Regions from separate parts of the Pseudomonas sp. S30_BP2TU TE3576 genome, predicted to be linked through region 2. Evidence: predicted binding sites of a transcription regulator. Region 2 holds the regulator's gene; each other region holds the start of a gene.

Region 1 (3,276 bases), 1.3 Mb from region 2:
ACTGGTCAAGTCCACCAGAATCAGTTCGCGGGCGTCGAGGCGAGGGAGCAAGTCGCTCGGTTCGATCACCAGCGGCAAGCCAGAGAAGTCAGACATGTGAGGTCTCCAGAGCACAAAAGGGAGGATTGTAACGCAGCTTATTGGCCTCGGTGGCTAAAGCTGTGCAGGGCTTTTTCGATGCATTGCGCGGTTTTGCCGAAGGCCTGTACGGAAATTTCCGAAAACGGACCGCCGCCCTGATCTGCCACGACGATCATGATCACCCGGCCATTGTTGACCAGCGAGCGCAGCAGCAGATGTTCGCCGCTGAACTGCGAACGCAGGCTGTTGGGCAACAGGGCCGAGAATTGCGTGTTGTTGGCTGGTGTCAGGCGCACCTGGGCCTGTTGCGCGAGCAGGCGTTGCAACACGCTGCTCTGGCTGACCACGAAGTTCAGCCCGGCCGCGTCCTTCGGCAGGCCCGCCGTCTGGTGCACGCGCAGATTGGCGTGGGTGCGGTCGGCCATCAGGATCATCACCCGACGCATGCCGCAGGCCACGAGGGCGTCCCGGGCAGCGATGGTCAAGTGCATGGCGTTGGTGAAACGACTCGGCTCGACCAGCAATTCGGCACATCGCTTGCGCCATATCGCCAGCTCTTCGGCACTCGGTGCCGCCGCCGGCAGCAAGCCGGCGTGGATACGGTTCAAGCCCCACGGCCAGATCAGCGATTCGGCGGGGTGCCAGAGGTCGGGCATGGCGTGATGGCGTGCGCTGTTGGCGGCTTGCTGGTGCAGTTGTTGTTGCACCTCATCCATCGGCATTTGCAGGTAAAGACTGGTCAGGTACTGCCAGCGTTCACTGTGCGGGCTGTCCCATGCGTGTTGCGCCGACAGTGCCAGCCCATTGGCCAGCAACACTGTATTGGCCGGTTGATTGAGCCAGCGGCGCAGGGTCGGATCGTCATCGAGGCGGTTCTGCTGGCGCAGTGGATGCTCGCTGTCACGGGCGATGCGCAGGACTTTCACCAGTTCCCGCTGTTCAGTGAGTAACAGCCGATAACCCTGCTGCACCCAGATCGGCAAGCGCCAGATATCCACCAGCGCCTGGCCGATGTCCAGCAGGCGTACGCCAAACAGTTGCTGTTCGACTTTGCGTGCCGACTCACCTTTATGGATGACCCGCAGTTCCCAGTCTTCGAGGAGTTTTGGATGGGTCAGCGCCAACGGCCACAGCGGCGAAAGAAACAGCAGGCTGCCCCAGTGGATGTCCTGCCACAGGCGTGCCAGGCGACTGGCAAAAAAACCGTTGGCCTGTTGCGTGGCGTGCTGGCTGATCATCTGCAACTGACGCAGGGCTTTGGGAATATCGGACCGGGGTTGGGCGGGCAGGCGCGCGAGCAACTCTTCCGTGCGCTTCAAGCCGAGGCGATTGATCGCGATCTCAAGGTTTTCCGCCGGCTCGGTCATGCTGCCGTGGGTGTGCCGGTTGGCCTCGCGAATGACACTCAGGGCCAGGGCCGGGCTGTCCTGCATCAATTCAGTGATATCGCGCAGCGAGCTGCGACTGTCGCGGATGGCCGCGCAGACGCGGTCGTGGCTGGTTTGCGGAACGGGAAGGCGTACGCCATCGAGCAGCTTGACCCAACCTTCGAGCGTCGTCGGTATTGGCGTTGGAACGTTCGTTTCGTTAACCATGGTGGGAGGCGATCATCGTCAACATTACCTATGCCCGGATTGGGTCAAATTGGCTTTTCGCCTGAACGGCCTATAGTCTGGCGCAGTTTTGCCGATAAGTAGAAGAAGAGATTTTTTAACTTCCGAATATGACCTTGAACCCGACTCAGTAAGTGCTCTCCTACCTATGGCTAAAATTATCGGCATCATCGTCGTATTCGCGAGCGTGCTCGGCGGATACGTGCTCTCCCACGGCAAAATCGGCGCTCTCATCCAGCCTTTCGAGGTGATGATTATCGGGGGAGCGGCACTTGGCGCTTTCCTGCAGGCCAACCCCGGCCACATGACGATGCGCGTGCTCAAGAAAGCCTTTGGCATGTTCGGTTCGCGCTTCAACCACGGCTTCTATCTGGAAGTGCTGGGGCTGATCTACGAGATCCTCAACAAGAGCCGACGCGAAGGCATGATGGCGATCGAAGGTGACATCGAAGATGCCGCCGCAAGCCCGATCTTCGCCAAGTACCCGACGGTATTGAAAGATGAGCGCATGACCGCGTACATCTGCGATTACCTGCGCATCATGTCCTCCGGCAACATGGCTCCCCATGAGCTTGAAGGCTTGTTCGACATGGAGCTGACCAGCCTCAAGGAAGACCTGGACCACCCCTCCCACGCAGTCAACGGCATCGCCGACGCCATGCCCGGTTTCGGTATCGTCGCGGCGGTATTGGGTATCGTGGTGACCATGGCTTCCCTGGGTGAAAGCGACCAGAAAATGATCGGTCTGCACGTTGGTGCAGCGCTGGTAGGTACCTTCTTCGGTATCCTCGCCGCCTACGGTTTCTTCGGTCCGTTGGCCCACGCCCTGGGTCACGATGCCAAGGAAGAACTGAACGTCTACGAAGCCATCAAGGCCTCTTTGGTCGCTTCGGCTTCCGGCATGCCACCTTCGTTGGCGGTGGAATTCGGCCGCAAGGTTCTGTATCCGGCGCACCGTCCCAGCTTCGCTGAGCTGGAACAAGCGGTTCGCGGTCGCTAAGTCATGGAAAATAACCAGCCAATAATCATCAAGCGCGTCAAGAAATACGCGGGCGGGCACCACGGGGGCTCCTGGAAAATCGCCTTCGCGGACTTCGCGACAGCGATGATGGCGTTCTTCCTGGTGTTATGGCTGTTGTCCACGGCAACGCCGGAACAGAAGATCGCCATCGCCGGTTACTTCAAGGACCCGATCGGTTTCTCCGAAAGCGGAACGCCCTACATCATCGATCTGGGCGGCACGCCGACCCTGGCGCCGGAAAATACCCTCAACCCGGAGGTGAAGTCCCAGCCGCAGCCGGACAAGGTCACCATCGATACCGACCAGGTTGAAGGCATGGCCGAACAGGTCGAAAAAGAACGCCTCGAACTGTTGCTGCAAGAACTGCAGAACAAGGTCGAAGAGAACCCGCAACTGCAAAAGTTCAAGGACCAGATCCTGTTCGAAATCACTCCGGACGGCCTGCGCATCCAGATCGTGGATGCCGAGAACCGGCCGATGTTCGACTCGGGCAGTGCACGTCTGAAACCGTATTTCGAAGACATCCTGCTGGCCATGGCCGACACCATCAAAGCGGTGCCG
Region 2 (3,276 bases):
GATCGTTACGCCGGAAGTCGAGCCGCTGGAAGAGGGCGGTGTGATCGCCATGGTCGGCCCGGCCGGCATGGGCAAGACCACCACCCTGGCCAAGCTGGCTGCCCGTTACGTGCTCAAGTACGGCGCGCAGAACATTGCGCTGGTGAGCATGGACAGCTTTCGCATCGGTGCCCAGGAACAGCTCAAGACCCTGGGGCGCATTCTCAATGTGTCGGTGACCCACGTCGATCCGGGCCAGTCCCTGGTGCAGGCGCTGGAGCCGTTGCTGCGCAAGCGTGTGGTGCTGATCGATACCGCTGGCCTGCAGGCCAGCGATCCGGCACTGCGCATGCAGCTCGAAAGCCTGGCCGGTCGTGGCATCCGCTCGAAAAATTATCTGGTCCTCGCAACCACCAGCCAGAAACAGGTTCTAACGGCCGCGTACCACAGTTACAAGCGTTGTGGGCTCGCTGGCTGCATTCTGACTAAACTGGATGAAACGGCGAGCCTGGGCGAGGTGTTGAGCCTGGCCATCAGTCATGAGCTGCCGGTGGCCTACCTGACCGATGGCCCGCGGATTCCGGATGATTTGCATCTGCCGCGTCGTCACCAGTTGGTCAGTCGCGCCGTGAGTGTGCAAATGCAGGAAGAACCCAGCGAAGAAGCCATGGCTGACATGTTCGCTGACATCTACCACAGCCCGACCAAGCAGGTTGGCTGAGGTAATAATGAACAGTTTTTGTACCTACATCGATGGTCTGCCATGCATTGTTCCGTTTGTGAACGCGCAGCCAGTAATGTGGCCTCCGTCTATGCAAGACAAGGTAAAGAAATAACATGGGCAGCATGCATCCCGTACAGGTGATCGCGGTGACCGGCGGCAAAGGTGGCGTCGGGAAAACTAACGTGTCAGTGAACTTGTCCCTGGCTTTGGCTGAGCTTGGCCGGCGCGTCATGTTGCTGGACGCCGACCTGGGGTTGGCGAACGTCGACGTTCTGCTGGGCCTGACACCCAAACGTACCCTGGCCGACGTGATCGAGGGCCGCTGCGAACTGCGCGATGTACTGCTGCAGGGGCCAGGCGGCATCCGTATCGTTCCGGCCGCATCCGGCACTCAGAGCATGGTGCATCTGAGCCCGGCGCAACACGCAGGCCTGATCCAGGCCTTCAGCGATATTGGCGATAACCTCGACGTATTGGTGATCGACACCGCTGCGGGCATTGGTGACTCGGTAGTCAGTTTCGTTCGCGCAGCCCAGGAAGTGCTGCTGGTGGTGTGCGACGAACCGACCTCGATTACCGATGCCTACGCCTTGATCAAGTTGCTCAATCGCGACTACGGCATGAACCGTTTCCGCGTCCTGGCCAACATGGCCCAGAGCCCGCAGGAAGGGCGCAACCTGTTCGCCAAGTTGACCAAAGTCACGGATCGCTTCCTCGACGTCGCCCTGCAATACGTCGGCGCGGTGCCCTACGACGAAAGCGTGCGCAAGGCCGTGCAGAAGCAGCGTGCTGTCTACGAGGCATTCCCGCGTTCCAAGTGCTCGCTGGCGTTCAAGGCCATCGCACAGAAAGTCGATACCTGGCCGCTGCCTGCCAACCCGCGCGGGCACCTGGAGTTTTTCGTCGAGCGCCTCGTGCAACAGACAGCAGGACCTGTGATATGACGGCCAGCGGTTACAACCTCTACAAAATATCGGCGCGTGATGCGCAGTACGAGCTGATCGAGCGTTACGCGCCGCTGGTTAAACGCATTGCCTACCACTTGCTGGCGCGCTTGCCGGCCAGTGTCCAGGTCGAAGACCTGATCCAGGCCGGGATGATCGGCCTGCTTGAAGTGTCGACTAAATATGACGCCAGCAAAGGCGCCAGTTTCGAGACGTACGCGGGCATTCGAATCCGCGGCGCCATGCTCGATGAAGTGCGCAAGGGGGACTGGGCACCACGTTCGGTTCACCGCAATACGCGCATGGTCAGCGACGCCATTCGCTCGATTGAAGCGAAAACCGGCCGTGACGCTAAAGATCACGAAGTTGCGGCCGAACTCCAATTGAGTCTCGACGATTACTACGGGATTTTGAACGACACCCTGGGCAGCCGGTTATTCAGTTTTGACGATCTGTTGCAGGACGGCGAACACGAAGGGCTGCACGAGGATGGCGCGAGTGCTCATCTCGAGCCGTCACGCGACCTGGAAGATGAACGCTTCCAGGCTGCGCTGGCGGATGCGATTGCCAATTTGCCGGAGCGCGAGCGACTGGTGTTGGCGCTGTACTACGACGAAGAGTTGAACCTCAAGGAAATCGGTGAGGTCCTGGGGGTCAGCGAATCTCGGGTCAGCCAGTTACACAGCCAGTGCGCGGCCCGTTTGCGGGGGCGTTTGGGGGAGTGGCGAGCGCGCTGAAGGCAGTGTGGGGGACACTGCGAAAGAGGCTGGTGTGGTGTTGAGCTGCGCCGGTCCCGATCTGTTGTGCTCCAGACAGTCATTGAGTGCTTTGCCGGATTGATTGAAATGGCGCGTCCAGGTGCTGGGCGCGTTTAAGACTGCTTGGAGGTCGAATTGGACAAGAACATGAAAATCCTCATCGTTGATGACTTCTCAACGATGCGGCGGATCATCAAGAACCTGCTGCGTGACCTTGGGTTCACCAACACCGTCGAGGCCGACGATGGCACTACCGCCATTCCGGTGCTCAACAGCGGAAGCATCGACTTTCTGGTAACGGACTGGAACATGCCTGGCATGACCGGTATCGATCTGCTGCGCCACGTGCGTGCCGATGAAAAGCTCAAGCACCTGCCGGTGCTGATGGTGACCGCTGAAGCCAAGCGTGAGCAGATCATCGAAGCGGCCCAGGCCGGCGTTAACGGCTATGTGGTCAAACCCTTCACGGCCCAGGCGTTGAAAGAAAAAATCGAGAAGATTTTCGAACGCATCGGTTGATGAGTGCGCCACGGGGGAGCTATGGGCAATAACGAAACTTCATTGGGCGACTTTGAGTCGACCCTGAAAAAACACGCCGTCGAATTGGTCGCGAGCCTTGAAAAAGGCAAGTTCGGCGACGCCGTGCAATTGATCCATGAGCTCAACCAGACCCGTGACCGCGGCCTGTATCAGGAAGTGGGCAAGCTCACTCGCGAGCTGCATAGCGCGATCGTCAATTTCCAGATTGACCCGCACATGCCGCAAGCCGAAGAGGTGTCGCAGATCACCGATGCTACCGAGCGTCTGGGGTATGTGGTCAAGCTGACCGAGGCTGCGGCCAACCGCACCATGGATCTGGTGGAAAGTGCCA
Region 3 (3,276 bases), 1.1 Mb from region 2:
ACAGCCGAAGTCCTTAGTGACAGAGTGATTTGTCCGACAATCGCTGCCACAACAAAAGCGATGCCGCACTCAAGGACCCGGGTTGACCAAGAACGTTTACGGCTGCCAAAAAACCGCGAGTCATCTGCACTGCGTGGGCCTACAAGAAAATCTGGAGCGCGGATGAACATCAAACAGAAGTTGACCTGGGCGTTTGCAATCATCGCCTGCCTGCCTGTGGTACTGGTCGCCACCCTCGTTGTGCTGAACCTGCGCAGTGATGCCAGGGACGAATTCGTCGACGGCAGTGCCCGCGAGATTCGTCAGGTCAGCAATGCCATGCAATTGTTCTTTGACGGTATCAGCCAGAACGTCGATTACCTGGCCAGGCAGCCGTTGATCCGAAACTCCGACGACAGCCTCAAGACCTACATGGCCGCCAACGCCGAGAGCATCCCTCAGGGCGAGGCGGACAAAAAAGTCTTCACCCTGCTCCAGGACCTGGGCAACAGCCACCCGGCCTACGCCTATGCCATCCTCGGCACGGCGGCGGGCGGTTACGTGTCGTGGCCGGATGATCCGAAACTGAGCAACTACGATCCGCGCCAGCGCCCATGGTACAAGGCCGCCCAGGCCAAGCCGGGCAAGCCGTTCCGCACCGAGGCTTACTACTGGGCCCAGGACGACGCGACCTACGTCAGCACCGTGCGCACCATCGACAACAAGTTGGGCACCAACGGCGGCGTGGTCAGCATCGACGTGACGCTCAAGCAGCTCACCGAAATCGTCAAACAGATCAAGCTCGGCGAAACCGGCTACCTGATGCTGCTGGAAAACACCGGCACGGTCCTGGTGGATCCGAAACAACCGGAACACAACTTCAAACCGCTGAACAGCCTGGGCGAGGGCTACGCGCAACTGGCCAAGGCCGGCAAGGGCCTGGTGGAAGTGGAGCTCAACGGCGAGCGCTACATGGCCAACGTCTGGCCGTCGGAGCAACTGGGCTGGACCTTCATCGGCCTGATCAAACAGAACGACGTGATGAGTTCCGCGACCCAGTTGACCTGGTTGATCGCCATCATCGCCGCCGTTCTGGCCGTTGTCTTCGCCATCGTCGGCGCCAGCTTTGCCAGCCTCATCGTGCGTCCGATCCGCAGCGTGGCCAGCGGCCTGGAAGGCATCGCCCAGGGCGAAGGCGACCTGACCCAGAACCTGCAAATCCGTGGCAACGACGAAACCGCGCAACTGGCCAACTGGTTCAACCAGTTCCTGACCGCGATTCGCAACCTGATCCAGAACATCGGCGGTGCAGCGGGCAAGATCCTCGCCACGTCCAAGAGTTCGACCCAGGTTTCCAGCGACATGGCCGAAGCCGCCGGGCGCCAGCGTGAGGCGGTGGACATGGTATCCACGGCGTTCCACGAAATGGTCGCCACTGCCAACGAAGTCGCACGCTCTTGCAGTCAGGCTGCGGAGTCGGCCGACAGTGGCCAGCGCCAGGCGCGCGAAGGTCAGCAGCAGATCGATGCGGCGGTGAACAGCGTGGATCGCCTGAGCCAGGAAATCGAACAGTCGGCCCAGTCGATGCAACAGCTCGAACGCGACAGCAACGACATTCAGTCGATCCTCGGGACTATCCGTTCGATTGCCGAGCAGACCAACCTGCTGGCATTGAACGCCGCTATCGAAGCGGCCCGGGCCGGTGAACAAGGTCGCGGTTTTGCCGTGGTGGCCGATGAAGTACGAGCCCTGGCCAAACGCACGGCCGACTCCACGGCGGAAATCGACGGTCTGCTGGGCAACCTGGCCAAACGCACAAGCCAGGTGACCCAACAGATGCACGCCAGCCTGGAGGTGTCCCAGCAATCGGTGACGCGCATCGGTGAAGCACGCAACAGCTTCGGGCAGATTCGTGAGTCGGTGGACGTGATCCGCGATATGAACACCCAGATCGCCACGGCGGCGGAACAACAGCATCAAGTGGCCGAAGACATCAATCGGCACATTAGCCAGATCCATGGCGATGCGCAGTTGGTGGCGGAACTGGCCAACTCGGCGCGCCTGGACTCCCAGAACCTGGCCGGGTTGTCGAATGAGCTGGACGGGTTGGTGCGCAGGTTCCGCACCTGATTTGCAAACTCACCACTAAACCCTGTGGGAGCGAGCTTGCTCGCGATGAGGCCATCAGCTTCAACATCAATGTTGACTGCTATACCGCCATCGCGAGCAAGCTCGCTCCCACAGGACTTGTGCCAGGCACAGCTTATTTGCCGCCCCTGAAAACCTGTGGGAGCGGGCTTGCTCGCGAAGAGGGCATCAGCTTCAACATCAATGTTGACTGCTATACCGCTTTCGCGAGCAAGCTCGCTCCCACCGTTGTTTTTACTCAGCGTTCGATGATGGCGGTCACGCCCTGCCCGCCCGCCGCGCAAATCGAAATCAGTCCCCGCCCCTTGCCCGCTGCATCCAGCAGCTTCGCCAGGTTGGCGACGATGCGCCCGCCCGTGGCGGCAAACGGGTGCCCCGCCGCCAGTGAACTGCCCTTGACGTTAAGTCGGCTGCGGTCAATCGAGCCCAACGCCGTGTCGAGGCCGAGACGGGTTTTGCAATATTCCGGATCTTCCCAGGCCTTCAATGTGCACAGCACTTGAGCGGCGAAGGCTTCATGGATTTCGTAGTAGTCGAAGTCCTGCAAGGTCAGGCCATTGCGCGCCAGCAAACGCGGCACGGCGTAGACCGGTGCCATCAACAACCCTTGCGCACCATTGACGAAATCCACCGCCGCTGCCTCGCCGTCGCGCCAGTAGGCAAGAATCGGTAACCCGCGAGCCTTGGCCCATTCTTCGCTGCCCAGCAGCACCAGTGACGCACCATCGGTCAGTGGCGTGGAGTTGCCTGCGGTCAGGGTGCCCCTGGCGCTTTTCTCGTAGGCCGGCTTGAGCGCGGCGAGCTTTTCCAGGGTCGAATCCGGGCGCAGGTTGTTGTCGCGGGTGAGCCCCAGGAACGGTGTCATCAGGTCGTTGTGCCAGCCTTCGGCGTAGGACGCGGCCAGCTTCTGATGGCTCTCAAGCGCCAATTGATCCTGTGCTTCGCGAGGGATGTTCCAGGTCTGGGCCATCAACTCGCAATGCTGCCCCATGGACAGCCCGGTACGCGGCTCGCCGTTGCGCGGGAACTCGGGGATCAGATGTTTGGGGCGCAATTGCAGGAAGGTTTTCAGTTTGTCGCCGGTGGTCCTGGCGCGGTTGGCTTGCAGGAGGATCTTGCGCAGGCCCTCGCTGACACTGATCGGTGCAT

The links. Region 2 encodes FliA, which starts transcription of late flagellar genes. Its sites were predicted from a motif close to CTAAAGTTTNNNNNNNNNNNGCCGNTAA; they were not measured.
Region 1: motA (flagellar motor stator protein MotA) is a predicted target of FliA. The motif match lies at 1,747-1,774, and genes of this name have one in related genera.
Region 3: ABIA48_RS11720 (methyl-accepting chemotaxis protein) is a predicted target of FliA. The motif match lies at 1,325-1,352, and genes of this name have one in related genera.

The regions. Positions count from the first base shown of each region.
Region 1 is NZ_JBNDLK010000001.1:2,735,478-2,738,753, reverse strand. Features, by position in the region: gene ABIA48_RS12410 (rhodanese-like domain-containing protein) at 1-96, opposite strand, end outside; gene ABIA48_RS12405 (HDOD domain-containing protein) at 138-1,676, opposite strand; gene motA (flagellar motor stator protein MotA) at 1,843-2,694, shown strand; gene motB (flagellar motor protein MotB) at 2,698-3,276, shown strand, end outside.
Region 2 is NZ_JBNDLK010000001.1:1,484,129-1,487,404, reverse strand. Features, by position in the region: gene flhF (flagellar biosynthesis protein FlhF) at 1-700, shown strand, start outside; gene fleN (flagellar synthesis regulator FleN) at 817-1,647, shown strand; gene fliA (RNA polymerase sigma factor FliA) at 1,644-2,384, shown strand; gene ABIA48_RS06760 (chemotaxis response regulator CheY) at 2,553-2,924, shown strand; gene ABIA48_RS06755 (protein phosphatase CheZ) at 2,946-3,276, shown strand, end outside.
Region 3 is NZ_JBNDLK010000001.1:2,573,085-2,576,360, forward strand. Features, by position in the region: partial or broken gene ABIA48_RS11715 (cache domain-containing protein) at 163-1,251, shown strand; gene ABIA48_RS11720 (methyl-accepting chemotaxis protein) at 1,381-2,109, shown strand; gene ABIA48_RS11725 (acetyl-CoA C-acetyltransferase) at 2,366-3,276, opposite strand, start outside.